3 regions of the Pseudoalteromonas sp. SR45-4 genome follow, and region 2 is predicted to be linked to each of the others. Evidence: predicted binding sites of a transcription regulator. Region 2 holds the regulator's gene; each other region holds the start of a gene.
What was found. The regulator LexA, encoded in region 2, represses DNA repair genes until DNA is damaged. The targets are predictions, from matches to a motif close to TACTGTATNNNNATACAGTA.

Region 1 (10,218 bases), on a different contig from region 2:
GACCAACTACCTAAAGATATTGAACATTTTCAGCGTAACTCACAATCACTGCAAGCGCAGGGCAAGTCGCTAGTATTATTAATTATGAACTTAGACAACTTTAGCCGTATTAACGATGCGTATGGGCCAATTGCCGGAGATAGTTGTTTGCAGCAAATGGCGGTATTACTTAATTCGCGTACTCAGGGCTCAGATTATGTGGCACGTTGGAGCGGCGATGAGTTTTTACTTTTATTACGTGACTTTAAATGTAACTTAATTGACAGCTATGTGTCGGATCTTTGCCAAGGAATTTCCGAACATGCATTTCAATTGCCAAACGGTAAAAGCACTCATATTTCAGCCTCAATTGGTTGGTCGTTCTATCCGCTACCACTATTAGGTGGCCAAGTTATTAGCTGGGAAACCTCGATTAATTTAGCTGATATTGCACTGCATCAAGTTAAAAAACGCGGTGGCGATGGGGTCGCTAACATTACCTTTGATGAGCAGTTAGATGCGTTTGAGTTTGAGCAAAACCCTAATGTTGAACAGCAAATAGGCTTGCTACAAGCCAATGGTTTAGCTGATATTAAAGTATGGATGCGATAAGTAACTAATATTTAGATATTAAAAAAGGAGCCTAGGCTCCTTTTTTAATATGCTTTAAATGAGTAGGAGGTTAATTAATAAACGCTTTGATAGCAGTTAATATTCCTTGCTCGCCTAAGCCCATTTCGTCGTGCATTTCGTCTTGTGTACCGTGCTTAATAAATTCATCAGGGATACCCAAGTTAAGAATGCTAACCTGTGCTTTTTGCGTTGCTAAATACTCATTAACCGCAGAGCCAGCACCGCCAGAAATTGCATTGTCTTCAAGCGTTACTATTACATTGTGGCTGTTTATTAACTCATCGAGTAACGCAGTATCAAGCGGTTTAATAAAGCGCATATTAACTAAAGTCGCATTGAGTTCATCAGCTGCTAGTTGCGCGTTTTCAAGTAATGTACCAAATGACAATATAGCCACTTTAGCACCTTGCTTAACAACATCGGCTTTACCAATTTCAAGTAATTGCATATTAGTTGCAATTTCTGCCGTACCAGCACTACCACGCGGATAACGCACAGCAACAGGGCAATTTGCTTGATAACCAGTATATAACATGTGGCGACACTCATTTGTATCGCTTGGCGCCATAATGACCATATTTGGAATGCAGCGCATAAAGCTTAAATCGTACGCACCTTGATGTGTTTCGCCGTCTGCGCCAACAATACCAGCACGGTCAATAGCGAATAGCACAGGTAAGTTTTGCAGCGCTACATCGTGAATTAGCTGATCGTACGCACGTTGTAAAAAGCTTGAGTAAATTGCGACAACGGGTTTTAAGCCTTCACAAGCAAAACCAGCAGCGAGGGTTACAGCGTGCTGCTCGGCAATCGCAACATCAAAATACTGATCAGGATGCTCTTTTGAAAAACGCACCATGCCAGAGCCTTCGCGCATAGCCGGTGTTATCGCCATAAGCTTGCTGTCTTGCTTTGCTATGTCGCATAACCAGTCGCCAAATACATTAGAAAATGTAGCCGCACCGGGTTTTGATTTAGGTAAACTTGATGTATTAGGATCAAACTTAGGTACGCCGTGATAGCCAATAGGGTCGGCTTCAGCGGGTTTATACCCTTTGCCTTTTTGGGTTTTTATATGCAGTAATTGCGGGCCTTTTAAGTTACGCATATTACGCAGCGTATCTACTAACATGTTTACATCATGGCCATCAATTGGGCCAATATAATTTAGGCCTAATTCTTCAAAGAAGGTACCAGGGATCATCATCCCTTTAATATGCTCTTCCATTTTACTGGCAAGTTGCTTAACTGGTGGCACACCCGAGAGTAGTTTTTTACTACCTTCGCGAATGTTAGTATAAAAGCTACCCGATAAAATACGGGCAAAGTGATTTGTTAACGCGCCAACGTTTTCAGAAATCGACATTTCGTTGTCATTTAAAATGATCAACATATCTGATTTTACATCACCTAAGTGGTTCATGGCTTCAAAAGCCATGCCTGCTGTAATAGCACCATCACCTATAACGGCAACCGTTTTGCGTCCTTTACCTTCTTTTTGCGCAGCAATAGACATGCCCAACGCAGCTGAAATAGAGGTACTAGAATGGCCCACACTAAACGTATCGTATTGGCTTTCTTCGCGAAATGGGAAAGGGTGCAAGCCATCTTTTTTACGAATGGTGTGCATTAAATCGCGACGCCCGGTGAGTATTTTGTGTGGGTAAGCTTGGTGGCCTACATCCCATACAAGGCGATCATCTGGGGTGTTATACACATAATGTAGTGCCACAGTGAGCTCTACGGTACCTAAACCAGACGCTAAATGCCCGCTACTTTGCGATACCGAGTTGAGTAAGTAGTCACGCAACTCATGGCTAAATGCAGGAAGCTTATCTTGTGCTAAGTCTCGCAAGTGGGCTGGTTCGTTAACCAAATTAAGTAATGGATACTTGCTGCTATCAAGTGTCATGGTTTTATATATGTCCTTCGCTAACATCAACTAACTGTGCAAACGCGTTGTTTGAGTTATTTGATGTTCAGTAATAATTTTAGTGCTAAGTTGCAATACGTTTAAGCCGTGTTTAGTGGTCACGTTCAATTAAATAGTTAGCTAGTGACGCTAAAGCACTGGTATCGGCGTCTATATTTGCTAACGCTGCATGGGCTTGTTGTATTAAGTTTTGCGCTTTTTCTTTAGCGCCTAGCATACCTAATAAAGCGGGATATGTCGCTTTATTCGCAGCGATATCTGACCCTTGAGGCTTACCTAAAGTAACGGTATCGCCTTCTACGTCTAAAATATCGTCATGTACTTGAAATGCAAGCCCTATGGCATAGCCAAAAGTGGCTAAATTTTCTAACGTGTTTTGACTAACATTGTTCGAGCACAAAGCCCCCAGTGTAATTGCACAGCTTATTAGCGCACCGGTTTTTAACTTATGAATACGCTCAAGTTCAGCCACGGTTATTACTTTATCAGTAGCTGCAATATCAAGCCCTTGGCCTGCCACCATACCTTGTAACCCAGAGGCATGTGCCAGTTCAGCAATCATTTTAACTTGAGCTTGAGCACTACAGTTAAAATTATGCTTGGCTATTAACTCAAATGCTAAAGCTTGCAGTGCATCACCGGCTAAAATTGCGTGTGCTTCGCCGTACACGATATGACAGGTTGGGCGTCCGCGACGTAATTCATCATCATCCATAGCTGGTAAGTCATCGTGAACTAACGAGTAGCTATGAATACATTCTATAGCTGCAGCAAGTACGTCTAAATCTTGTTTATCTGCGCCGAGCATTTTACCCGTTGCGTAAACCAAAAAAGGACGCAATCTTTTGCCGCCATTCATTAAACTATAATGGGTGGCGGCTTTTATGGTCTCGTCAGTATTAAGCGATTGGTCAAAATAAAGGTTAAGAGTATTGGCTACATCAGTTTGAGCATGTGTAATAAGTTCTTTAATAGTCACGGCTATTCCATATCATTATCAAAGTCGGTTAATACAGACTTCTCATCTTTGCCCATTAAAATAGCCACCTTTTGCTCAGCTTGTTGCAACTTACTAGACGATGCGCCTGCTAAAGCAATGCCACGCTCAAACTGTTTTAATGACTGCTCAAGCGATAAATCACCTTGTTCCATTTCACTAACGATTGTTGTTAATTCTTCTAGTGCTTGCTCGAAACTTAAGTTTTCAGGTTTTTTAGTCGCCATCTTTATTTCAACTTACATAATAAATTTAGAAGTCAATTTTAGGGGGAATGCTAAACTAGGTCAAAGGATGAAATGGTTTTTTCGTTAATAAACGCTTTATGTTTTAAAAAATTGATAATTAGATAGATTACACAAGTTGATCTAGAATAGTGCTTAATCCAGCTTTTTATGTTTATCTATAAAAAATGGCTTAAGCAATTCAGTATCTTGCCGATAAACAATTAATAACAAACGTTTGCATATAAAAGCAAAAACCTTTGGAGGGAATGTGGATTTAGCAACCATTATTGGGATCCTTGGCGCAATTGGCTTAATTGTCATGTCCATGTTTATGAGTAGTAGCGGTGAAATGGCTATGTTTTACAACACGCCCTCTGTTGTAATCGTATTTGGCGGTTCATTATTTATCGTTTTATCAAACTTTACTATGTCACAGTTTTTTGGCATAGGTAAGGTGGTTACCAAAGCGTTTATGTTTAAGCTTGAGTCGCCAGAAGAGTTAATCGAAAAAGCAGTTGAACTTGCAGATTCAGCACGTAAAGGCGGGTTTTTAGCACTTGAAGAGGCAGAAATACCGAATCCATTTATGCGCAAAGGCGTTGACATGCTAGTAGATGGCCACGACGCAGACGTAGTGCGGGCCACACTGCAAAAAGATATTTCATTAACTACAGCACGGCATGAGTCGGGTGCTACTTTATTTAAATCTTTGGGTGATATAGCCCCAGCAATGGGAATGATAGGCACTTTAATAGGCTTAGTTGCGATGTTATCTAATATGGATGATCCTAAAGCAATTGGTCCGGCTATGGCGGTGGCATTGTTAACCACATTATACGGCGCATTTTTAGCTAACGTAGTCGCTATTCCTATTCAAACAAAATTGGAGCTGCGTAAAGACGAAGAGGCAATGAATCAACGTTTAATTTTAGATGCGGTTTTAGGTATTCAAGATGGTCAAAATCCAAAAGTAATAGAAGGTATTTTGAAAAACTATCTTGCTGAATCAAAACGTAAAGTAAACACTGAGGATTAACTATGTCTGATCAAGAGTGCAAGTGCCCACCCCCAGGTTTACCTGCGTGGATGGGGACATTCGCAGATTTAATGTCGCTATTAATGTGCTTTTTTGTGCTCTTGCTTGCGTTTTCTGAAATGGATGTACTTAAATTTAAACAAATTGCCGGTTCGATGAAATTTGCATTTGGTGTACAAAATAAAATAGAAGTTAAAGATATTCCCAAAGGCACATCAGTTATTGCTATGGAGTTTACTCCGGGCAAGCCAGAGCCTACCCCAATTGAAACAATTCAACAGCAAACGGTAGAAATGACCCAGCAAATGTTAGAGTTTCAGGCAGGTGATGAAAGTTCAGCAGGCGGAAGGCAAGAGCAGCGGGGCGATAAACGTGGTGGCGAGTCGCGTAGTACTTCCAAAGAGCAAGCATCGGAGCAAGCAATTTCAGCGGCCGATCAACAGCAAACAAACGACTTAGTTAAAAAAATTGCCCAGCAATTAGAAAAACAAATAATTGATGGTGCCATAGAGCTTGAATCATTAGGGCAGCAAATAATTATTCGTATTCGCGAAAATGGCTCTTTCCCTTCGGGTAGTGCATTTTTACAACCTAAGTTTAAACCCATTATTCAAGAAATTGGCGTGCTATTAAAAGATGTGCCTGGAGAAATTACTGTGTCGGGGCATACCGACGATTTTCAGGTTTCAAACGAGTTATATATTAATAACTGGGATCTTTCATCTAAGCGTGCAGTTGCAGTAGCTAGTGAGCTGCAAAAAGTAGTTGGATTTGATAAAAATAGAATGATGGTAGTAGGGCGTGCTGAAACCCGGCCGTTAGTGCCAAATGACAGCAATGAAGATCGCCGTCGTAATCGTCGCGTTGAAATATCTATTTTACAAGGAAAAGCCAAAGAGTCTGATCCTATCGATGTAAGGTAGCAGTCATTTTATTAAAAACACACTTGGTTTAAGCAAACTAAGTGTAATTGATTTCAGGTGACTTTTAGTTAAAATTAACTAAAAGTCACCACCTCAGCCAAATACCTCAGAGTTGTTAAATAATACGGTTTAATAAAAACATCCCACGCTGTGAATTGATATGCTAAACTACTGTGTATATAAACAGTAAAAGAGCTTGCTTATGAAACTCTATATTGCCGAAAAGCCGTCATTAGGGCGTGCTATTGCCGACGCGTTACCAAAACCGCACAAAAAGCACGATGGCTACATTGAAGTTGCAAATGGTGATTGCGTATCTTGGTGTATTGGTCATTTGCTCGAGCAAGCCGAGCCCGATGACTATGATGAGCGCTTTAAAAAGTGGCAGTTTGAGCACCTACCTATCATTCCTGAGCAGTGGCAATTAAAAGCAAAAACTAAAACTCGCAAGCAACTTACTGTGTTAAAAAAGCTAATCAAACAGGCTACAGCACTAGTGCATGCAGGTGATCCCGACAGAGAAGGGCAATTACTTGTCGATCAAGTTATTGAAGAAGCCAAAATAAGTAAAACTAAAAAGCAGCATATTCAACGCTTATTAATTAGTGATTTAAACTTAGCTGCAGTAAAAAAAGCATTAACGACTATGCGATCTAACCGTGAGTTTATTCCGTTGAGCGTTTCAGCCTTAGCGCGCTCTCGTGCTGATTGGTTGTTTGGTATGAATTTAACCCGCGCTTATACTTTAGCAGGGCAAAAAGCTGGGTTTGGTAACGTACTTTCTGTGGGACGAGTACAAACACCCATACTTGGCTTGGTGGTTAATAGAGATAATGACATAGCAAATTTCGTATCGAAGCCATTTTATGAAGTATTAGCCCACTTAGTCACCCCCGAAAAACAATCATTTAGTGCAAAATGGATACCCAGTAAGGCATGTGAGCCTTATCAAGACGAAGAAGGGCGAGTATTAAATAAAGCATTGGCTGAAAACGTAGCCTCGCGTATCACACAGCAAAATGCTGAGCTAACGGCGCTTGAACAAAAGCAAAAAAAACAAACTGCGCCACTGCCTTATAACTTATCTGCTTTGCAGATAGACGCGGCAAAAGCATTTGCTATGCCAGCGCAAAAGGTGCTGGATATATGCCAAATTCTTTATGAGCGTCATAAGTTAATTACCTACCCGCGTTCAGACAACCACTACTTACCTAATGATCATCACCAAGATGCGTCTGCTATTTTAAAAGCTATAAGCACTAATGGCGGGCAAGGTGTTGAGTTAGTAAAAGCAGCTGATAGTAAAAAACGTAGTAAATGTTTTAACGATTCAAAAGTGGCTGCGCATCACGCCATTGTCCCTACGGCAAAACAGTTAAAGTCGACAAGTTTAGGTAGCGATGAGACAAAGGTTTATCAATTAATATGTCGTCATTATTTAATACAGTTTTATCCCGACTATATTTACAACGAAACTAAAGCAGAGATAACTATTGCTGGCGGGTTATTTAAAGCAAATGCAAAGCAAGATGTAAGCTTGGGTTTTAAGGTGCTAATGGGTAAGTCTGAATTGAAAGATGAAGCCACGCTACCGCTTTTAACAAAAGACATGTTACTTTTTTGCTCGCAAGGGGAGGTTGTTGAAAAATATACCTCTCCGCCAGCGCACTTTAGTGATGCGACTTTACTTGCAGCCATGACAGGCATAAGCCGCTATGTACAAGATCCACAGATAAAAAAAGTACTTAAAGACACCGATGGCTTAGGCACAGAGGCAACGCGAGCGGGGATCATTGAATTATTATTTAAACGCCGTTTTTTAAAACGTGAAGGCAAATTAATTAAAACAACCGAAACCGGGAGTGCACTTATTAGCGTGCTGCCGCAAGGTTTAGTTCGCCCCGATTTAACCGCTAAATGGGAATCGAGCTTAGGTGATATTGCACAGCAAGTAATGAGCTATCAGCAATTTTTACAGCCTTTACTTGCCGACTTAAATAGTTTTGTACAACAAGCTGCAAATTGCGATAGCAATGTATTTGCAAAGCTGCCTAAAACTTCAGCTAAAAAGCGTTTTGTTAAACGTGGCCAAAAAACGCCTTATAAAAAGTCGAGTTATAAAAAAAGCTCTGTTACAGGTTAACTACAGAGCTATTATTTAAATAAAACTATTGATTAAACAAAGTTACCGCTGCGTTACTCATGGCTTTAATGCCAGTTGGTAGTGCGACTTTATAGTCAGGGGCAAACTTACTTGAATGCAGTGAAGGTAATGTTTCGCCCGCTTTTATTGCACTTGCATATTTTGCTTGGTTAACGCCACCGAGCCAAAATAGTGTGATAGGAATATTTTCGTCAGTGCGGCCATATAGGCCAAAGTCTTCACCTGCCATTACAGGGAGGGTTTCAAGCACATTTTCATCACCAATAGCGCTGGCAATACTTTGACGCACAAGGTTGGTTTGTGCCGGGTTATTATATGTAGATGGAATTGACTCATCTTCATGTACTTGCACCTTAGGGTAGAGCGCTTCCTCAAGGCCTGCGCTTTGTGCAATACCGGCGGTAATGCGTTTAATTGCTGCAATTTGTGCATTTCTAATATCAGGGTTATAGCTGCGTAATGTAAGTTGTAACTTTACTTCATCAGAAATTACATTATGTTTTGAGCCACCATGAATAGATCCAACAGTAATAACTGATGGCTCTAATGGTGAAAGCTCACGACTCGTAATAGTTTGCAGTGCAAGCACAGTGCGCGCAGCAATAATAACCGGATCAATAGTGGTATGCGGATAAGCTCCATGTCCGCCTTTACCCTTTATAGTTATATCAACAGAATCGACGCTGGCCATAGTATATTCATTTTTTATCGCAACTTTACCGGCAGGCACACTTGCACTTACATGTAGCGCAATTATGTGATCAGGTTTTGCATATTTACTAAATAAGCCTTCTTTTAGCATGGCTTTAGCGCCACCGCCTACTTCTTCTGCGGGTTGTGCCACCATCATTAGCGTGCCTTGCCATGCATTTTTGTGAGCTATTAGTTGTTCAGCAGTACCAATGAATGAGCTCATATGTATATCGTGACCGCAGCCGTGCATAACACCTACTTTTGCACCGTGCTCGTCTATTACTGTTACTTTAGAAGCATACGCCTTACCTGTTTGTTCTGTAATAGGTAAGGCGTCGGTATCGGTACGTATCATTACTGTGGGGCCATCACCATTTTTGTAAATGCCTACAACGCCAAAACCACCTACATTGCTTGTAACTTCAAAACCAAGCTTGTTTAACTGCGCTGCTATTTTTTTTGCGGTTTGTTGCTCGTGATACGAAAGCTCGGGTGATTGATGCAGATCGAGGTAAAAGCTTTCGATGGCTGGCATGCTGCTATGTAAATTTAAGTCTAATGATTTAGCCGCCAATAGAGGGCTAGCTAATAATAGCGCTGTGCCTAAGTAAGTTAACTTCATGATTTTCCCTTATTGAGATAAATGTATATCCAAGTGATTTAGATATATGACTTGTAATAATTATGTTCAGCACCATATAAAAACCTAAATAAATGAATATGGCAATCAATTCAATGAGCAACATAGTTAGTATCAACGCGCAAAATTTTCAGCAAGTACTCGGCGAAACATCACAACAAAAGTTGGTACTGCTAAACTTCTACTCAGCGCAAAGTCCTGAATGTATTAACCAGGCAGCAATATTAGATAAATTAGCCGCTGAATATAACGACTATATAGTAGTAGCAAATTTAGATTGCGATGCCGAGCAAGCTCTGGCTTCGCAATTAGCACAGCAAGTTGGTTTACAAACACTACCAACACTGGTGTTGTTAAAAGACTCAGCGCCCGTTGATGTATTATCGGGTGCCCAAGCTGAAGCGAAAATTCGTGAAGCATTAGCTAAACATTTACCCGCTCAACAAGACTTACTATTAGAGCAAGCAAAGCAAGCATTATTAAAGTCAGATTTAAATGCCGCGTTTAATTATGCAAAGCAAGCTTATGAAATTGACAACAGCAACGCGCGTATTAAATTAGTACTTGCAGATATATGTATTCAAATTCATAAAGTAGATGAAGCGCAAGCACTAATTAATACAATAGATGTACAAGAGCAAGATGCTTACTTTAATAATATAAAAGCAAAATGCGAAGCTGCGCTTGAAGCAAAAGATTCACCAGAGATTAAAGAAAAGCAACAACAAGTAGAAAAGTACCCAAATGACTTAGAATTAAAAGAAGAGCTAAGTATTTTACTCAATGAAGCCGGCAGAAAAGAAGAAGCATTAGATGTACTATTTACAGTGCTGCAAAAAGATCTGAATTTTAACGAAGCAAAACCAAGTTTTTTAGCTATTATTGCCTCTTTACCCGACGGTGATGCACTTGCAGCAAAGTATCGTCGCAAGTTATATAGTATTTTGTACTAAAACTTAATAACTATTACTTTTAAAAGCACCTTACCTAGGT
Region 2 (10,218 bases):
GGGGCATAACCTAAACATAGTGGTACCTCTTGCACCATGGGAAGCTGCTTTGGGCACTAAAATAAATTTACCTACATTAGCCGGAAAAATCCAACTAACTATTCCAGCTAATAGTCAATCGGGTCAACGTTTACGCATTAAAGGTAAAGGGTTAATTAGTAAAAAAGCCAAAGGTGACTTATTTGCTGTGATTAAAATTGTTAATCCAGCATTGAGTGATGATGTTAGCAAAAAGCTTTGGCAAGAGCTGGCCGAAAAAGCCCATTTTGACCCCCGTAGCAATTGGAGCAAGTCATAATGAAAATTATCGAGGCACCACAAGGCAATTTACTCACTAGCCAAGAATTGTGTGTGAGTAGTGATATTAGCGAAGCCATATTATATGAATTGGTTGAGCACAGCATTGCTATTCCTATTGAGGGCGAGCGCGTTACAGAATGGCAATTTACGGTATCAACAGTGATCTTAGTTAAAAAGGCTGCGCGTATTCAGCATGACTTATCGTTAGATTGGTCTGCTATTGCTTTGGTTTTACAATTATTGGATGAACGGGATGAGTTGATTGCTGAAAACCAAATGTTAAAGCAGCACTTAAGTCGATTTAAACATTTAGAATAAAAAATAGTGGTTAAATTTTAAATGCAAGTAGCTAGCTATTTTTATGGAGCTAGCTCAGCACTTTTATAATAGTGAGCTTTTGGTGCTTAAATATTTTTTATTCGTGAAATAAGAGTAAGTAAAGCGTCAATAAATGCGTAAAAATAGCCGACTATTCAGATAAAAAAGGTGAATATTGCAGAGTTGATTTGGTATAAGCGTAAAACTGCGTTAAAGTTTACAGCGAACTAATTAGAGGATAAACAGCAGACAATGTCGGAAATTCAATTTTTAAATGTAGACCTAGAGCTTGAGTCAAAGCAAGATATTAGCGTGCTTGTAGCTGACCTAAAAAAAATCGCCACTATTTTACATTATGATAAAGACGAATACCGTCAGTTAGCGCGTATAGAAGTAACAGGCGAAATATCTTCACCGGATAAAGCAATTAACCACTTATGTGAGTTAGTAGAGTCATGCTCGCGGGCTGCACTTAAGCAATGGTTGAGTTGTTCGCGCCGTACCTTTGATATTGGTTTTGAATCGGGCACTTCGCCAAAGTGTTTTAACCAAGCGCTGCACGCCGATACATTATTACGTATATCGGCAATTGGTGCAGGCATGGAAATTACTATTTACCCGCTAGAAAAATAGCCTTAGCCTTTGCGCTCTACAACAGCTGCGGTCATTTTTGATACGCAGCAAAGCTCGCCGCGACTATTCGTTATTTTTATTTCCCATACTGAGCTACGCTTGCCAATATGAAACGCTTTTGCGGTGGCGGTTAAGGTGCCATTACGCGAGGCTTTTAAATGGCTGGCACTGATCTCTTGCCCTACACAATAAAATTTAGTGAAGTCGACCACAAAATTAGCCGCGTAGCTGGCAACACTTTCGGCTAAAACCACGTTTGCTCCGCCATGCACCATGCCTATAGGGTTATGGTGCGCAGGAATTGCTGGCATAGTGGCAACTAAGTAATCATCACCAATTTCAGTTATTTCAATCCCCATGGTTTTCATCAGTGTACCTTGGCCATTTATGCCTTGGTCTAACTGCTTACAAAACGCTAAAGTAATAGGTTGATGCCAAATACTCATTGTTACTCCTTTAAAGGTTGAAAACGATAACCGATAATACGATTTTTCATGGCGATATGATAGCCAAATTAGTGCAGCTACTGCATGGTAATACAGTGCTACTTTTTGCTTTCTACATAGTGCTTAATTTCATCGAGATCTTTTTTTAGCATTTTACGCATCGAACTTTTAAGAAAAAAACCTATCACTGCAGAGATCATTTTTACCCAAATAGACTCAGATCTATCAGAAAAAGTCATGGTTAAACAGGTGCTAGGTTCGGCGGCGGTAAGTGACAGCTTAGTGGTATAAACTGCCCCGCCATTTTCTGCGCGAGTGCAATAGTATTCATTAGTAACAGCTTCGTTGATCCACATGGTTTCTGAGGCTGCTTTGCCAAAAATTTTTCGTGTTTCTAACCATTTTAAGCCCACTAGCCCTTGTGGTGGCTTCTCGATTATTTTTACATCAATAATGCCAGACAGCATATTGGCACTGTTTTCGATGTCAGTTATTGCCGCCCATACTTTACGTTTAGGACCGTTAATTATTACCGCTACAGTGATATTCATAACACTCTCCGTTAATTCACATTGATGAAGTTAAGGCCCATTACAAAAACGATAGTTAACTAATTTTTAATAACAGCAACAACTTAGTAGTTATGTAATTAATGTAACGTAAAACTAACACTATCGTGATCTGCGTAATTTTATCTGTAATTTACTTGGTAATTTTAAGCTTAGACCAATGCCATCTTTGGCAGCAAAGGCGAGGAGTAATTTAAATTTGCGATTTTCAGATAACTGTATATACTCACAGTTAAATGTACTGTATGGAAAACCAGTTGTATGCGACCATTAACTAACCGCCAAGCGCAAATACTCGAACTTATTAAAGTGTTTATTAAAGACACTGGTATGCCTCCTACACGCGCAGAAATTGCACAAACATTAGGCTTTAAAAGTGCTAATGCAGCAGAAGAGCATTTAAAAGCGCTGGCTAAAAAAGGCGCTATTAAAATGAAACCAGGCGCTAGCCGTGGTATTCAACTTATTGAAGAAGATGAACCAGAACAACTTGGTTTACCGTTAATAGGCCGTGTAGCTGCCGGCGAACCTATTTTGGCGCAACAACATGTTGAGAGCCATTGTAAAATTGACCCGTTAATGTTTAAACCCGCTGCCGATTTTTTATTGCGTGTAAATGGTATGAGCATGCGAGATATTGGTATTATGGATGGTGATTTACTGGCTGTTCATCGCACTCAAGTTGCCGAAAATGGCCAAGTTATTGTTGCCCGCGTTGATGACGATGTAACGGTAAAACGCTTAGAAAAAGCAGGCAAAAAAGTATTATTGCATGCTGAAAATAAAGAATTTTCGTCGATAGAAGTGGATCTTGAAAACGAATCTTTTAATATTGAAGGCTTAGCTGTTGGGGTTATTCGTAATGCTGACTGGATGTGACAATTAAGCTGTTATAGCTATGTAAAATATCGGCATAATTTAATAGCTCAGATAATTAATGCGCACTTTTTAGTGCGCTTTTTTTTGCTTTTTTTTGTGAAAATTCCGCTGTAATGAAAAAATTATATTAAGTTTATGTTTTTTATCATTTAAGTATTTAATACTCGTTATCGCTGTCTTTTTATTTGTAACCCTTGCTGTTGCTCACTTCCTGCTTAGAACAAAATTAAATAAATCCCATATTTACGCTAATCCCCTAATATTATTTGATTATTTTTCAAACTAAAACTTGCTAGTTGTTCAATTATTAACTAATTGTTAATGGGCTGGACTAACAATAACTCACAGCTTTAGTTTTGAGAAAATATATTTATATATCCGGCAGCAATACAAAAATAAAAAATAACAAATTGGCATATAAAGCTTATGTCTTTTTGTTTTGCACTCGCAACAGTATTAAAGGAGCTGTCACATGGGTAAATTGAGCTCTACCTTGTGGCTTATATTGTTTGTTTTTCCGCAGTTAGCATTGGCAAATAGCCAATATAATATGCGCAAAGGCGTAACCGATATAAGTAATAATGTTTATCAACTACACATGACCATATTTTTAATATGCTGTGTAATAGGCGTGATTGTATTTGCCGTTATGTTTTGGGCACTTATTCATCATCGTAAATCTAAAGGAGCAGTTGCTGCTCAATTTCACGAAAGTACCAAAGTAGAAATACTCTGGACAGCAATTCCATTTGTTATTTTAATAGCAATGGCAGTCCCCGCAACTAAAACATTAATAGCGATGGAAGATGCCAGTAAAGCGGATATCACTATTAAAGTAACTGGTTCACAATGGAAATGGCATTACGAATATATGGGGGAAGATGTTGAGTTTTACTCAATACTTGCCACACCGCAAAATGAAATTGCCAACCTAGCCGATAAAAACCCCAACTATTTACTTGAGGTAGATAAGCCTCTGGTATTACCGATCAATAAAAAAGTACGCTTTTTAATGACCTCCGACGATGTTATTCATTCTTGGTGGGTGCCCGATTTTGCTATTAAAAAAGATGCAAACCCGGGGTTTATTAACGAAACGTGGACCAACATAAACGAAGTCGGTATTTATCGCGGTCAGTGTGCTGAGCTATGCGGTAAAGATCATGGCTTTATGCCAGTGGTAGTAGAGGCTAAGTCAGAGGCCGATTTTAAAGTTTGGCTAGCAGATGCTAAACAAGCAAAGCAAAAAGCAGCAGCAGCAGATGCTGCATTACTTGACCAAACACTCCCTAAAGAAGAATTAATGACTTTGGGTGAGCAAGTGTATATGGCCAATTGTGCTGCATGTCATCAGCCCACAGGGTTAGGTTTGCCAGGCGTTTTTCCTGCACTTAAAGGCAGCCCGATAGTGCTTGGCGATATAAAAGACCACATTGATATTGTTATTCACGGAAGCCCCGGCACAGCCATGCAAGCCTTTGCTAAACAGCTCTCTATAAAGCAATTAGCAGCGGTAATTACTTATAAGCGTAATGCATGGGGTAATGATACCGGTGATGTAATTCAACCAAGTGAAATACAGGCAGCACTTGATGCCGATGGGGAGGCGAACTAATGAGTAGCATAGTAGAACAACCTGACATTAATGAAGCTCACCACGCTCATCATCCTGCTAAAGGCTTTAAGCGTTGGTTATATACCACTAATCATAAAGATATAGGTAGCTTGTACTTAATTTTTTCGCTAACTATGTTTTTTATTGGTGGTGCTATGGCTATGGTGATCCGCGCTGAGTTATTTCAGCCAGGATTGCAATTAGTGGATCCTCACTTTTTTAATCAAATGACCACGGTTCATGGGTTGATTATGGTATTTGGTGCCGTTATGCCGGCCTTTACTGGCTTAGCTAACTGGATGGTGCCATTAATGATTGGCGCGCCTGATATGGCCTTACCCCGAATGAATAACTGGAGTTTTTGGATTTTACCATTCGCGTTTTTAATTTTATTATCATCGCTATTAATGCCCGGTGGCGGTCCTGCGTTTGGTTGGACTTTTTATGCGCCGCTGTCCACAACCTACAGTAATGACAATACCGCCATGTTTGTATTTGCTGTGCATATTATGGGTATTAGCTCCATTATGGGGGCAATTAATGTAATTGTAACCATAGTTAACTTGCGTGCCCCAGGCATGACTTGGATGAAGGTCCCTATGTTTGTATGGACTTGGCTGATAACGGCATTTTTATTAATTGCGGTTATGCCGGTACTCGCAGGTGCAGTGACCATGGTGCTCACCGATAAATACTTTGCAACCAGCTTTTTTGATGCAGCTGGTGGCGGTGATCCGGTGATGTTTCAGCACATATTTTGGTTTTTTGGCCACCCCGAAGTATACATAATGATTTTGCCGGCTTTTGGCATTATTTCTACTATAGTTCCTACCTTTTCGCGTAAAAAACTTTTTGGTTATTCCTCCATGGTATATGCCACGGCGTCAATTGCGTTGTTGAGTTTTACAGTGTGGGCGCATCATATGTTTACTACCGGTATGCCGGTGGCTGGCGAGCTATTTTTTATGTACGCGACTATGCTGATATCGGTGCCCACTGGAGTAAAAATATTTAATTGGGTAGCCACTATGTGGCGCGGTTCAATTACGTTTGAAGTCCCCATGCTGTTTAGTATTGCTTTTATTGTGTTGTTTACCTTAGGTGGTTTTTCGGGATTGATGCTGGCCATTACACCGGCTGATTTTCAGTACCATGATACCTACTTTGTAGTGGCACATTTTCATTATGTACTGGTAACGGGAGCGGTGTTTTCTATTATGGCAGGCGCGTATTATTGGCTGCCTAAATGGACTGGTAATATGTATAACATAGCGCTGGCTAAATGGCATTTTTGGTTATCGCTGGTAAGCGTAAATGTATTGTTTTTTCCTATGCACTTTGTAGGGCTTGCAGGCATGCCACGCCGTATACCCGACTATGCGCTACAGTTTGCTGACTTTAACGCCATTATTAGTATTGGCGGCTTTGCCTTTGGATTATCGCAGTTGTTGTTTGTAGCTGTAGTGATTAAATGCGCACGCGGCGGCGACAAGGTTCCTGCAAAAGTGTGGGAAGGCGCAGAAGGACTGGAGTGGGAGGTAGATTCACCTGCTCCGTACCATACATTTTCAACACCACCGGAAATAAAATAATGATACACGCACCGCTACTTAAGCGCTTAGTTGTTATTTGCTTAGCCATGTTCGCATTTGCATTTGCGTTAGTGCCTTTGTATGACGTGTTTTGTGATATTACCGGCATTAACGGTAAGCCATCATTAGAGCAAGCAAAGCAAAGCACGCAAGTAATACAAAATCGCGAAATAAGTGTGAGCTTTACCACGCATGCACAAAGCGGTGCACCCTTTGCTGTGAAGTCTAAAGAGTACAGTGTTGCGGTAAAGCCCGGTGCTATGCGTGAGGTAATGTTTAGCGCCAAAAATAATAGTGACCAAGATAAAGTAATGCAGGCAGTGCCTTCGGTATCACCCGGTAGAGCAGCAAAATACTTACATAAAATAGCGTGTTTTTGTTTTGATCAACAGCCATTAAAAGCAGGTGAAGAACTAGAGTTTACGTTGCTTTTTTATGTTGATACCGCACTACCAAGTGACATTGAAGAGTTAACTTTATCTTATACGGTATTTGATATTAGTGAGCGGCTAGCAGCCAATAACAACTAGCCTAACTAGTGACAACCAGGAGCAAATAAAATGAAGCAAGAATATGAGCATTATTATGTACCAGATCAAAGCCCATGGCCGATTGTTGGCGCAGTAGCATTATTTTTTATTGCAGTAGGTGCAGCTCTAACCGTAATGAGTGCCGGTAAAGAAGGTGACAGTGGCATTTATATTTTGTACGCAGGTATAGCAGTACTGCTGTATATGTTGTTTAGCTGGTTTAAAAACGTGATTGATGAGGCCGGGAAAGGCTTATATTCGGCGCAAATGGATCGCTCTTTTCGACAAGGAATGAGTTGGTTTATTTTTTCTGAAGTAATGTTTTTTATGGCATTTTTTGGCGCACTTTTTTACGCCCGTATGCTTTCTGTGCCTTGGCTTGGTGGTGCCGATAACAATGCCATGACTAACGAAGTGCTTTGGCCTACATTTGAAGCTGTGTGGCCATTAATTACCACGCCAGGGGGCGACACTACCCAAGCTATGGGATGGCAAGGTCTACCGCTGATTAACACCTTAATTTTATTGACCTCATCAGTTACTTTGCATTTTGCCCATGTGGCAATAGAAAGTGATAAACGCGGCCAGTTAAAAGTGTTTTTAGGACTGACTATTTTATTGGGTGCAGTTTTTTTAGGCCTACAAGTAGAAGAATATATTCATGCGTATAACGATTTAAACTTAACATTAGATGCCGGTATTTATGGCAGCACGTTCTTTTTACTTACGGGTTTTCATGGCATGCATGTGACCTTAGGAACTATTATTTTATTGGTAGTATTTTTACGAATTTTAAAAGGACACTTTACTAAAGATAAGCACTTTGCTTTTCAAGCGGCGGCTTGGTACTGGCATTTTGTTGATGTAGTTTGGTTATGCTTATTTATATTTGTGTATGTGCTGTAGTTATTAAAGGGGCGTTATTGCCGCTAATAAAGCCAAGTTTTAGTGCGGCAATAACAACTATTAATACCACCACAGAAAATAATACGCGACGACCTAAAAAGTGAGACATAGGTCGTCCTTGGGTTTTTCCAGAGACCATAATAAATAAAGCGCGAAATAAGTTAAAAAGTATAAATAATAACAACAATACAATAAAAATTTTAATCATCACTAGGTTGACCCTTTATGCAGTTAATTAGATGGCGTGAACAAAAGTTTAGCTCAATAATCACCATTTGTATGGTAGTGATTGTAGTTTTGGTGTGTGTGCGTTTAGGTTTTTGGCAGTTAGAACGTGCGACACACAAACAACAGCAGTTAGCTTCTATTGCAACGCTGCAAACGCACGGTGTAATGAGCTGGCAGCAAATGCTTAAACTACCTAGTAACTGGAATAAAACAGGATTGTTAGTTGAGTTAACAGGGCATTTTATTAACGATGAATATTGGCTTTTAGACAACCAAGTTTATAACGGGCAGGTGGGTTATGACTTACTGGCACTGTTAAAGCCAAATAACGAAACACATGCCATTTTGGTTAATTTAGGCTGGATAAAAGCTCCCCTATCGCGCGATACATTACCTAAAGTAACCCTACCTAAACACGCTTTTACGCTTACTGCTCAAATAAAAGAAAATAACCTCACTGCTTTTAGCCTCGAGAGTAAAACCAATAACATTGATTTACCAAAGCGAGTGCAAACAATTGAATTAAATAAGTTGAGCGAACAAAGCCAGCAATTATTAGTTAATTTTATGGCGTATCGCCAAGGTAGCGGCGATGCAATAGGTATACCTCACTATACCGCGGTTGTTATGAGCCCACAAAAACACCACGCTTATGCGGTGCAATGGTTTTTAATTGCGCTGGCGTGCGTTTTAGTGGCTATTTTTGCAAGTAAAAAAAGGACACATAATGAAAAATAATCCCCTTTTACTGTTTGTCATTTGCTGCGCTATTCCGCTAATTTTAGCGTACAGCGCGCTTAAATTAGATTGGTTACCTACCGCCATTACTAACAATGGTGAGTTTTTACAGCAACAGGTTAAATATGAAAATTGGCCGCAAAACAATCATAAGCAATGGACTATTGCCCTAAATTACTCCAATGGATGTACTACGCCTTGTAGTGAGCAATTAGCCGCACTAAATAATTTATACATAGCACTAGGCAAAAACCAGAATAAAGTAGATGTAGCCGTGATAGGCGAAGTAAAAGCTGCCAACTCCCCGTGGAAAAGTATAGATGCGCAACCAAACTTACAACCGGCTAGTTTGTATTTAATCGACCATATGGGGCTTGTAGTGCTTGAGTATCCATTTAAAACACAGCCACAGGAAAATAGATTAGTACAAAAAGGACTATTAAAAGATCTAAAAAAATTACTGAGTTATTCTCGTTCGAGCTAAGTAGGAAGATGCCATGTATAAAAATTATAAAAACTGGGTATTAATAGCGGGCTTATTGGCTTTGATAGTAGTGGCGTTGGGTGCTTATACTCGCTTAAGTGATGCCGGGTTGGGTTGCCCAGATTGGCCAGGATGTTATGGCTTTTTAACTGTACCCAAACATGAAGCCGATATAGCGCAAGCAGCACAAAGTTATCCCGATATGATGTTTGAAACCGCTAAAGCATGGAAAGAAATGATTCATCGCTACTTTGCCGGTACGCTAGGCTTGCTCATATTAGCCTTATTTGTATATGCTTTTTTAAAACGTCAATCGCCAACAACGCCAGTTAAATTACCATTACTACTGTTATTGTTAGTGATATTTCAGGCTGCATTAGGTATGTGGACGGTTACGATGAATTTACAGCCGTTAATAGTGATGGGTCACTTACTTGGTGGCTTTAGTATTTTAGCGCTGCTCACTTTATTATATTTACGATTAAACGCCAAGCCAATAATGGGGGGGGATGCAGGTGCAAGACGCTATTTTGCTTTAAGCTTAGTGGCGCTTAGCGTACTAATTATACAAATAGCATTAGGAGGTTGGTTGGCTGCAAATTACGCTGCTCCGCATTGTAATGGCTTGCCTTTATGTAGTAATGCTCAGCCATTTTCGCTTAGTAGTGTGTTTCAGCTCCCGCTTGAGTATGGTAACTACGAGTTTGGCGTCCTGTCGCAGCAAGCACGTATGTCGATTCATTTATTACACCGTATTTGGGCATTAGTTACTTGCATAGTATTGGCATTAATTATGTGGCGAATATACAGCCGTGCCTACTCGCAAAAAATAAAAAGCTGCGCCGTTAGCGTGTTAGTTGTCTTATTTTGCCAAATTGCTTTAGGCCTCGCAGTGGTGCATTGGCATATTCCGTTAAGTATGGCACTGGCACATAACTTAATGGCTGCCATACTGTTATTAACTTTAATTAGATTATGCT
Region 3 (10,218 bases), on a different contig from region 2:
TGGTTCTGGTAAATCTACGTTACTTAGTTTGTTAGCTGGGCTTGATACGGCGAGTGGCGGTGAAATATTTTTAGATGGCGAGCCGCTACATAATCTCGATGAAGAAGCGCGTGCTGGGCTGCGCGCCGCAAAAGTAGGCTTTGTATTTCAGTCGTTTATGTTAGTACAAAGTTTAACAGCGCTTGAAAACGTAATGCTACCCGCTGAACTTGCAGGGGAGCGCGACGCTAAACAGCAAGCACTTATTTTGCTAGAAAAGGTAGGTTTGGGTCATCGCATCGACCATTATCCGTCGCAACTCTCTGGTGGTGAGCAGCAACGCGTTGCTATTGCGCGGGCATTTATTGGCACACCAAAAATACTGTTTGCCGATGAGCCTTCGGCAAACCTAGACAGTAAAAACGGTAAAATGATTGAGTCGTTATTATTTGATCTAAATTCGCAGCACGGTACTACGCTTATTTTAGTAACGCATGACGAGGCACTTGCACAAAAATGCCAGCATATTATTCAAATTGAAGGTGGCCGATTAGTAGAAAACTCAGCAGAGGAAATAGCAAATGTGGGCTAAGTTAGCGCTTAAGTTATTTTCGCGGGAGTTTCGCCGTGGTGAGCTTACGGTGATAAGTGCGGCTATAGCGCTTGCGGTACTTACCGTGCTTACTTTATCTATGGTTACCGAGCGTATTGCGCAGAGCATTGCGCAAAAAAGTAGCGCCTTTATTGCCGCCGACCGAGTGCTTGGCAGTAATCACGTAATCGACACTTCTTATATAGCTAAAGCAGAGCAACAAAATTTAAAAACCGCACAAATGCTTTACTTCGACACTATGTTATTTGCCAACGACGAAATGCAATTTAGTTCGGTAAAAGCGGCTTCAAGTGGTTACCCGTTAAAGGGGCAACTTAAGGTTAAATCGAGCCTAAATGGAGAAACCGAAGTTGCTAGCGGCGGACCAACACTTGGCAATGTGTGGCTTAGCGAGTCGGTATTTTATAGTTTAAATATAGATATAGGCGATGTAGTAGAGCTAGGTGCTGCATTATTTAACGTTGAAAAAGTAATTGTAGAAGAGCCCGACGCGCCTTTTAATGTGTTTTCGAGTAGCCGCAGGGTGCTTATAAACATTAACGACGTGGAAAAAACAGAAGTAATACAACCGGGTAGCCGAGTGTTTTATCGCCAGCTTTATGCCGGCGATGAAAGCGATATAAATAGTTTTTACGATTGGCTAAAACCGCAGTTAAAAGAAAACCAGCAATGGTATGGCGTAAAAGATCGCCAATCGCCAATATCTAATAGTTTAAACCGTGCAGAAAGCTTTTTGTTGCTAGCAGGTTTACTGGGCATTATTTTAGCCGCAGTGGCAATTGCGGTATCTGCAAAGCGTTATTGTGAACGCCAATACGACCCAGTTGCTATGATGAAAACCTTAGGTGGTAGCCGCGCAATGATCCGCAAAATTTACCTTACACACTTATTAATGGTGTGTTTAATGGCGGTAACAGTGGGTTTATTAATTGGCTATGGTTTACAAGAAATTGCGACACATTATTTAGCAAAAAGCATGGGTACAACGTTGCCAATGGCGGGTTTTAAGCCGTGGTTAGTGGCAATTAGTACAGGTGTAATTTGTGCTGTGATGTTTTCTATCAAGCCCTTATTTGATTTATTTGATATTCCGCCATTGCGAGTGCTGCGTCGTAACTTAGGCGATAAACTAGCGGTTAGCAGGCTGCACTTAGCTATGAGTGCGTTTACCGTGTTTTTACTCATGTGGCTATTTAGCAATAATATAAAAATTACTCTGATTTTGTTTGCCTCAACCCTTACTTTAATTGGCGTGTTGTTTTTGGTGTCTAAAGTTATATTTGGTGGTGGCCGTAAATTGGGCTTAAAGCCGGGTAATAGTTGGTCGCTGGCAATTGCGTCAATTCAAAAGCGTGCAAATGTGAATGCAGTCCAGCTGATCAGCTTTTCCCTCGCTATTAAGCTATTACTATTTTTAGTGGTACTTAAAAACGACATGATAGCCGATTGGCAGTCGCAGTTACCAGACGATGCTCCCAATGCATTTTTAGTCAATATTACCCAAAACGAACTTGAGCCAATTAATACTTATTTGGCGCAAAAAAACATTCAGGTATCGGAGTTTTATCCCACCATTCGTGGCCGGGTAAATGCGGTAAATGGCGAGCTGGTAGCGCGAGAAGTATCATTGCAAGACAACGAGAAAAAAGATGAAGAGGCACGCGCTGGTATTGGTCGCGAGCTAAACTTAACCTGGCTTGAAACGCCGCCAGCGCAAAACGAAATAGTGCAAGGGCAGTGGTTTAATGAAAACACATTAGCAGAGGCATCTATTGAGGAGTCTATGCTTGAGCGTTTAGATGTTGAACTTGGCGACACGTTAACGTTTTTAATTGGTGCGCAGTCGTTTGACGCTAAAATTACCAGTGTGCGTAAAGTAAACTGGGCCACCCTTAAGCCAAACTTTTTTATTATTTTAAGTCCTGATGTGCTCAAAGACTTTCCGGCAACGTATATTTCGTCGGTACGTATTGAGCCTGATCAAAAACGCGACTTTAGTCAATTGCTGCGCAGCTACCCAACGGTTACCGCCATAGATGTAGGTAACTTTGTTAAACAAATACAATCAACCATAGAGCAAGTGTCACTTGCAATTGGCTTTGTACTTACTATTGTGGTGTTGTGTGGTGCACTGGTATTAATATCGCAAGTGCAAGCAAGCTTAGGCGAGCGCATGCAAGAAATTGTAATACTGCGCACACTTGGTGCAAAAAGCCGGCTTATAAAAAACGCCACTTTATATGAGTTTTTATTGCTTGGTGGTTTGGCCGGTTTAGTTGCCGCTTTTTTTAGTGATATTGCGCTATTAATTGTACAGCAGCAGTTATTTGATCTGGCGGGTAAGTTACATCCGCATATTTGGATAATAGGACCGGTGGCAGGTGGAGTGTTTGTAGCGGGGTTAGGCTATTTTATGATTGCTCGCACACTTAAGCAAAACACCCAAGGGCTGGTGCGTGCGTTAGGTTAAGTTGCCAATATTTAAGCAAAAGGAAAACGCCCACTTAAGTGGGCGTTTTTGTTTTATTGTTACTGGTAATTTATACAGTGCTCTGGCATTATTAGCCTAATTAACGAATAACAATAATGAGAGTGCTTTTTGGCCATAATTTTAGGGATTGATCCAGGCTCACGCTTAACTGGCTACGGTGTTGTAGCGCATCAGGGGTCTAAATTCACTTATTTAGGCAGTGGTTGCATTAAATTAGCGGATCATGAGTTTCATATAAGACTTAAAATGATTTACCAAGGCATTACCCAGCTTATAGAGCAGTTTTCGCCAGAAACCTTCGCGATAGAAAAAGTGTTTATGGCGCACAATCCCGACTCAGCCTTAAAGCTAGGCCAAGCACGTGGTGCTGCTATTGTAGGCGCTGCAATGGCCGACTTACCAGTATTTGAATACTCAGCAAGGCAAATAAAACAAGCCGTAGTAGGCAATGGTGGCGCCGATAAAACTCAAGTACAGCATATGGTTAAAAACATTTTAAAACTACCTGGTACGCCACAAGCTGATGCCGCCGATGCACTGGCTATTGCTATTTGCCATGCGCACTCAGAACAAAATTTAATAAAACTAGCGGGTAGCGCAAGCAAAACCGTTAGAGGACGTTTAAGGAAATAACTATGATTGGTCGCTTAAATGGTATTTTAGTAGAAAAACAACCTCCCGAAATATTATTAGAGGTAAGTGGTGTTGGCTACGAAGTGCAAATGCCAATGACCTGCTTTTATGACTTACCTAAAGTTGGCGAAAGTGCCATTGTTTATACTCATTTTGTAGTACGCGAAGATGCACAACTATTGTTTGGCTTTAACAACAAAGTAGAGCGTGCCTTATTTAGAGAGTTATTAAAGGCCAATGGCGTAGGGCCAAAGCTAGGTTTAGCTATTTTGTCGGGTATGTCGGCGCAGCAATTTGTAAGCTGTGTAAATAACGAAGACTCCACAAGCTTAGTTAAATTACCCGGTGTAGGTAAAAAAACCGCCGAGCGGCTAGTACTCGAAATGAAAGACAGGTTAAAAAATTGGGGCAACGATTTATTCACCCCTTTCAGCGACAGTGCGGTTATTGAGCCGTTTAGCGACGCGACAATTGCTAATAATGCCGCCGATGATGCTGTGTCGGCTTTGGTGTCGCTAGGTTATAAATTGCCACAAGCGCAAAAAGCAGTAAAATCAGTAAGTAAACCCGATATGTCTACTGAAGTTCTTATTAAAGAATCTTTAAAATCAATGCTGTGAGTAACCTATGATCGAAGCTGATCGCTTAATTGACGCGACTGAAAAACCCAACGAAGACTCTATAGACCGTGCAATTAGGCCAAAATTACTCGCCGATTACCGTGGTCAACCGCATGTTAAACAGCAAATGGAAATTTTTATTGAAGCGGCCCGTAGCCGAGGCGAAGCACTCGATCACCTGCTTATTTTTGGCCCACCAGGTTTGGGTAAAACTACATTAGCTAATATTGTTGCCAACGAGCTGCAGGTAAATATAAAGGCAACCTCAGGGCCAGTGCTCGAAAAAGCCGGTGATTTAGCCGCATTGCTAACCAACCTTGAAGAAGGTGATGTATTATTTATTGATGAAATACACAGGTTAAGCCCACAAGTTGAAGAAATACTCTACCCAGCAATGGAAGACTACCAACTTGATATTATGATAGGTGAAGGCCCAGCAGCACGCTCGATAAAATTAGATTTACCCTCGTTTACGCTTATTGGCGCAACGACTCGCGCGGGTTCGTTAACCTCGCCACTGCGTGACCGCTTTGGTATTGTGCAGCGCTTAGAGTTTTATTCAGTAGAAGACTTATCGTACATAGTAGGGCGATCGGCGCATTTTCTTGATTTAGAAATGTGCGACGAGGGTGCAGTTGAAATTGCTAAACGCTCACGCGGTACCCCCCGTATTGCCAATAGATTACTACGCCGAGTGCGTGACTACACCCAAGTAAAGTCAGACGGTACGGTAAACGCCGAAGTGGCAGAGCTGGCACTTAATATGATCGATGTAGATAAAAGCGGTTTTGATTATATGGATCGTAAGTACTTACTCGCCATTATAGAAAAATTTATGGGCGGCCCAGTTGGGCTCGACAATATAGCTGCAGCTATTGGCGAGGAAAAAGAGACTATTGAAGATGTAATCGAACCCTTTTTAATTCAACAGGGCTTTATTCAGCGAACACCCCGTGGACGAATAGTGTCAGACAACGCATATCATCACTTTGGTTTACTACCAAAGCAAGACTAATAAAAAGCTTTACCCAATTTAAAAAGCCATTGCGATTAATTAATTGCAATGGCTTTTTAGTTTATGCTTAGCCGTGTTTTATGTTGCTTTGCGCTGCGTTATATTTACTCTATAGGCACGTTATTGGCGCTATACTTGGTGAGTTTTAATGTGGTTGGTATGCGTACTTAAATTTAGCAATAATTCACGATGCGTTAAGTCAATCAAGGTTATTGTGCCTGCGTTATATTGCTGGTGTTAACTAATAGGTGGTTTGCTGTGGCGCACTAGCTTAGGCTTTATGCAATTGTTATAAACGCTAAAGTTGTGATGCTAACTTAATACCTAGGTATTCATGTTATGAAGATTATTTATGGGCAAAAAAAAGCCCGCAAATAATGCGGGCAAACAACAAGTTGAAGGAAGTAATCTTGGGAACTCTATTTTACTTACTTAGGTTTTATCCTAAAAAAGTAAAACAATGTAATACGATGAAATGTCATATTACGAAGAACTGGGTGCAATGAAAACTTTCATTTAATGCGTTAGTTCGGTATGAGGTAATAATACCGAAGAGTTGTTTTTTGTTCAAACTAGAAAATTTATAATTTCAGATAAAAAAAACTAATCTGAATGCTTTTTATGAATGTTCAATTATTGCACGTTAATTAATCGTTAACATTATAACTTTATGAAATTATTTGCTTATATTGTATTTTACAGTAAATTTCGGTATTAGTTTTACTATTACGTTAAAGTAAACCTTAGGTTGTTTTGCGTGCTTATGCTTATATTTTGAATAAACAGCTAATTTAACTGAGTGTTACCTTTATAATAGCGCATTAATAAACACTAATATTAATTACGCAATTATAATAAACGGGTTATTTTACGGTTTAATAAAAATAAAAGAATTTTTTAACGTTTTTTGTTGTCTATTCATAGCAAGATCGTTGTAAGCGGGAAATACACTATATACACTAGCTACAATTTTAGACGCTTACCCTTTGTAGTTCTGGTGTAAGGTCATATTATCCAAATAAATCAATTTGATGTGTTTTTAATTTTTTAGGAGTTTAACGTGGGATCAGGGCTTAATTTTTTAGATCTAATTCTAGAAGCAAGTTTGCTTGTGCAACTAGTGATGCTAGCGTTAGTAGCGATGTCGGTAATGTCGTGGGCTATTATTTTTCAGCGTAAAAAAGCAATCTCAGACGCTTTAAGCAATGCCAAAAAGTTCGAACAAAAGTTTTGGTCTGGAATTGATTTAAGTAAGCTGTATAGCGAAATTTCATCACGTAGTGGGCAATCAAAAGGTATAGAAGCATTATTTACCGCTGGCTTTAAAGAGTTTGCACGTCATAAAAAAAATACATTTCAAAGTGCTGGCATTGTTATGGAAGGCACACATCGCTCCATGCGCGTGGCGCTTTCACGTGAGGTAGAAAAATTAGAATCAAGTTTGTCATTTTTAGCAACCGTGGGCTCAATTAGTCCATATATAGGCTTGTTTGGTACAGTATGGGGCATAATGAATGCCTTTATTGCACTGGGCGAAGTTAAGCAAGCTACGCTACAAATGGTAGCACCAGGTATTGCTGAAGCGTTGATTGCTACTGCAATGGGCTTATTTGCAGCTATTCCAGCTGTTATTGCTTATAACCGTTTTGCTAATAAAGTTGAAAAATTAGAAACGCATTACATTAACTTTATGGAAGAGTTTGCTAATATCCTACACCGTCAAGCAGCTACTCAAATAGAGGCCCAAGCGAATGTATCAGCGTAAAAAGCGCCGTCCGGTCGCAGAAATTAATGTAGTGCCTTACATTGATGTAATGTTGGTACTACTAATTATATTTATGGCTACAGCACCTCTCATTACTCACGGTGTTAAAGTTGACTTACCAAAAATGGAAGAGTCAGACTTAGTTGATACTAAAGATACGCCACCTATTATTGCCTCTATAGATGCTGATGGCCGATACTATGTAAGCGTAGGCACCGACCCTGAAGAGCCAATGGAAGCGCTAGATGTAGCTGCCGTAATTAAGTTACAGCTGATGAAAAATCCAGATGTACCTGTAATGATAAAAGGCTCGGGCAAAGTGTCATATCAAGAAGTATTACTATTAATGGACTTTTTAAAAAGAGCAGGCGTGCCATCGGTAGGGTTAATGACAGAATCCTTTGAGGGGACGAAGTAGCCTTATGCAAACACCATTAATTAAATCAGTACTTTTACATGTGGCATTAGGTGGGTTTTTGTATGCCACCGCAAATATTCATCCGCCAGCGCCTAAGGTAATGGAAGTTACACTTAATTCGGCTATTCCCGATGTAGATAAAGCGGTGTCTGCGGTAACGGTTGATCAAAAACAGGTTGAGCAAAAAATTGCGCAACTTAGAAAAAAAGAAGACGATCAAAAGCGAGCTGAAGACAAACGCATTCGCGATTTAGAGCGCAGAGCTAGTAATGCGCGCAAAGAGCGAGAATCAGAAGCACGACAAATTAAAAAGTTAGAGCAACAGCGTAAAGCCAAAGAGAAAGAAACGGCAGAGGCGCAAGCGCAAGCTAAAAAAGCACGTGCCATAGAGCAGCAAGAACGTGCTAAAGCTAAGCAAGCCGAAAAGCAAAAGCAAGAGTCTGAAAACGCTGCAAAGGCTGCCGCTGATAAACGCAAAGCTGAGGAAGATGCGCTTAAAAAAGCACAAGCTGAACGCAAAAAACGCGAAGCAGAAGCCGAGCGTAAGCGTGAGCAAGCAATGCAAGAGCAAATGTTACAAGAGCAACTTGCTAAAGAGCAGGCTGCCCGCAGTAAAATACGCCAACAACAAGTAGTGAGTGAAGTAGATAAGTACCGTGCATTAATAATGGCGCGTATACAGCAAAACTTACTGATTGACGAAAAAATGAAAAATCAGCAGTGCCGAGTTAACATTCGTTTAGGCTTTAATGGCTTAGTAACGCAAGTGACTTCATTAGGCGGCGATAGATTAGTGTGTGAAGCTGCATTAAGAGCGGTGCGTATGGCCGACACATTACCGGTATCAAAAGATAAAGACGTATTCGACCAACTTAAGAATATAAATTTAACAATCAAGCCAGAATTTTAAAGGAATGATATGTTCAACAAAGTAAAAGTAGCCTGTTTAATTTTATTATTGGGTTTTCAGGGCGTTGCAAATGCAGCCCTGGAAATTGTAATAACAGAGGGTATAGATGGCGCACGACCAATTGCTATTGTGCCATTTAAGTATCAAGGTATTGGCCCTATTCCACAAAAGATCAGCGAAGTTATTGCTGCAGATTTAATGCGCAGTGGTAAATTTAAGCCTGTAGATGTAGCACAAATGCCGCAACAGCCAAGTAAAGATAGCGATATTAACTATGCTTCTTGGGTAAACAAAGGAGTAGAGGCGATATTAGTTGGCGAAGTTGAGCAGCAATCTAATGGCCGCTACTTGGTGCGTTATGAACTGGTTGATGTTATTCGTGGGCAAATTACCGGTGGTCAAACGCAAATGATGACTAACGGTAAATTGATTAAAAACCAAGACCATATTTTAGAAGCACGTGAAAGTATTATTAGCGACACCGGCTTTCGTCGTTATTCACACCGTATAAGTGATGTGATTTACGAAAAGCTAACCGGTGAAAAAGGCGCATTTTTAACTAAAATAGCCTATGTTATAGTACGCGATAATGACGACAGACCTTATCAACTGGTAGTTTCTGATTACGATGGTTTTAATGAGCAAGTATTACTGCGCTCTAAAGAGCCGTTAATGTCGCCAGCATGGTCGCCCGATGGCACTAAGTTAGCCTATGTAACGTTTGAAAATCGTCAGAGCCAAATTTACATTCAAGACCTATACTCAGGTAAACGTGAATTGGTTACTAGTTACCCTGGTATTAACGGTGCACCGCAGTTTTCGCCCGATGGTAAAAAGTTACTATTAGTACTTTCAAAAGATAAAACCGGTGCAACCGAAGTTTATTTACTAGACTTAGTAACACGCAAAGAAACGCGTCTTACTCGTCATCGCAGTATAGATACAGAGCCATCGTGGCATCCTAATGGCCAAGATATTGTATTTACATCTGAAAGGGGTGGTAATGCCCAGATTTATAAGTTAAATTTAAAAACTGGCAGAACACAAAGATTAAGCTTTGATGGTGATATGAACCTAGCAGGTTCAATAACACCCGATGGCAAAGAATTAGTGATGGTTAACCGTACCAACGGGCAGTACCATCTTGCTAAAAAAGAGCTGGCTACAGGTGCGTTTCAGGTATTAACACGAACTCGCCTTGATGAATCACCGAGTATAGCGCCAAATGGCTCGATGATTATATATAGCACGCTTCATAATAATAAACAGGTACTTGCGCTGGTATCGATGGACGGTCGCTTTAAAGCACGGTTACCTGTGCTAGACGGACAAGTAAAGGCGCCAGCTTGGTCGCCATATTTACAGTAATAATTGCTGGTTTACTCAAAATAGGAATCTACTCAATGCAACTTAATAAAATACTTAAAGGCCTGCTAATTGCTGTGCCAGTAATGGCTTTAGCAGCTTGTAGCTCATCTTCAGATATAGATGAAGGCGCAGCTAACCAATCAAATCAAGGTATGGTTGAGCAATCAACAAATACTGACACAGTTGAAGTAGCGACAATTTCGCCAGAGCAACGTGCAGAAGAGCAACTTCGTCAAAAATACGAAGCACTTCGTCAAGAGCAAGTAATTTACTTTGATTTTGATAAAGCGACAGTTGAAGGCAAGTACGCTGATTTATTACGCGCACACGCTGAGTTTTTAGTTCAAAACTCATCTGTTAAAGTACTTATTGAAGGCCACGCAGATGAGCGCGGTACGCCAGAGTA

Region 1: H5058_RS11125 (DNA topoisomerase III) is a predicted target of LexA. The motif match lies at 5,898-5,917, and genes of this name have one in related genera.
Region 3: ruvC (crossover junction endodeoxyribonuclease RuvC) is a predicted target of LexA. The motif match lies at 3,123-3,142, and genes of this name have one in related genera.

What each region holds. Positions count from the first base shown of each region.
Region 1 covers NZ_JACJDO010000024.1:394-10,611, reverse strand. The annotation lists gene H5058_RS11155 (ligand-binding sensor domain-containing diguanylate cyclase) at 1-591, shown strand, start outside; gene dxs (1-deoxy-D-xylulose-5-phosphate synthase) at 662-2,524, opposite strand; gene ispA ((2E,6E)-farnesyl diphosphate synthase) at 2,637-3,524, opposite strand; gene H5058_RS11140 (exodeoxyribonuclease VII small subunit) at 3,527-3,769, opposite strand; gene pomA (flagellar motor protein PomA) at 4,038-4,805, shown strand; gene H5058_RS11130 (flagellar motor protein MotB) at 4,808-5,728, shown strand; gene H5058_RS11125 (DNA topoisomerase III) at 5,931-7,871, shown strand; gene H5058_RS11120 (M20 family metallopeptidase) at 7,897-9,207, opposite strand; gene H5058_RS11115 (tetratricopeptide repeat protein) at 9,321-10,178, shown strand.
Region 2 covers NZ_JACJDO010000017.1:31,051-41,268, forward strand. The annotation lists gene H5058_RS09210 (DnaJ C-terminal domain-containing protein) at 1-298, shown strand, start outside; gene H5058_RS09215 (chaperone modulator CbpM) at 298-618, shown strand; gene H5058_RS09220 (hypothetical protein) at 871-1,251, shown strand; gene H5058_RS09225 (PaaI family thioesterase) at 1,254-1,697, opposite strand; gene H5058_RS09230 (SRPBCC family protein) at 1,796-2,248, opposite strand; gene lexA (transcriptional repressor LexA) at 2,528-3,145, shown strand; gene coxB (cytochrome c oxidase subunit II) at 3,618-4,760, shown strand; gene ctaD (cytochrome c oxidase subunit I) at 4,760-6,352, shown strand; gene H5058_RS09250 (cytochrome c oxidase assembly protein) at 6,352-6,882, shown strand; gene H5058_RS09255 (cytochrome c oxidase subunit 3) at 6,913-7,788, shown strand; gene H5058_RS09260 (DUF2909 family protein) at 7,766-7,996, opposite strand; gene H5058_RS09265 (SURF1 family protein) at 8,014-8,754, shown strand; gene H5058_RS09270 (transmembrane cytochrome oxidase associated protein) at 8,744-9,238, shown strand; gene H5058_RS09275 (heme A synthase) at 9,252-10,218, shown strand, end outside.
Region 3 covers NZ_JACJDO010000025.1:2,811-13,028, forward strand. The annotation lists gene H5058_RS11430 (ABC transporter ATP-binding protein) at 1-571, shown strand, start outside; gene H5058_RS11435 (ABC transporter permease) at 561-3,062, shown strand; gene ruvC (crossover junction endodeoxyribonuclease RuvC) at 3,192-3,716, shown strand; gene ruvA (Holliday junction branch migration protein RuvA) at 3,719-4,336, shown strand; gene ruvB (Holliday junction branch migration DNA helicase RuvB) at 4,344-5,351, shown strand; gene tolQ (protein TolQ) at 6,412-7,116, shown strand; gene tolR (protein TolR) at 7,103-7,534, shown strand; gene tolA (cell envelope integrity protein TolA) at 7,539-8,444, shown strand; gene tolB (Tol-Pal system beta propeller repeat protein TolB) at 8,454-9,812, shown strand; gene pal (peptidoglycan-associated lipoprotein Pal) at 9,848-10,218, shown strand, end outside.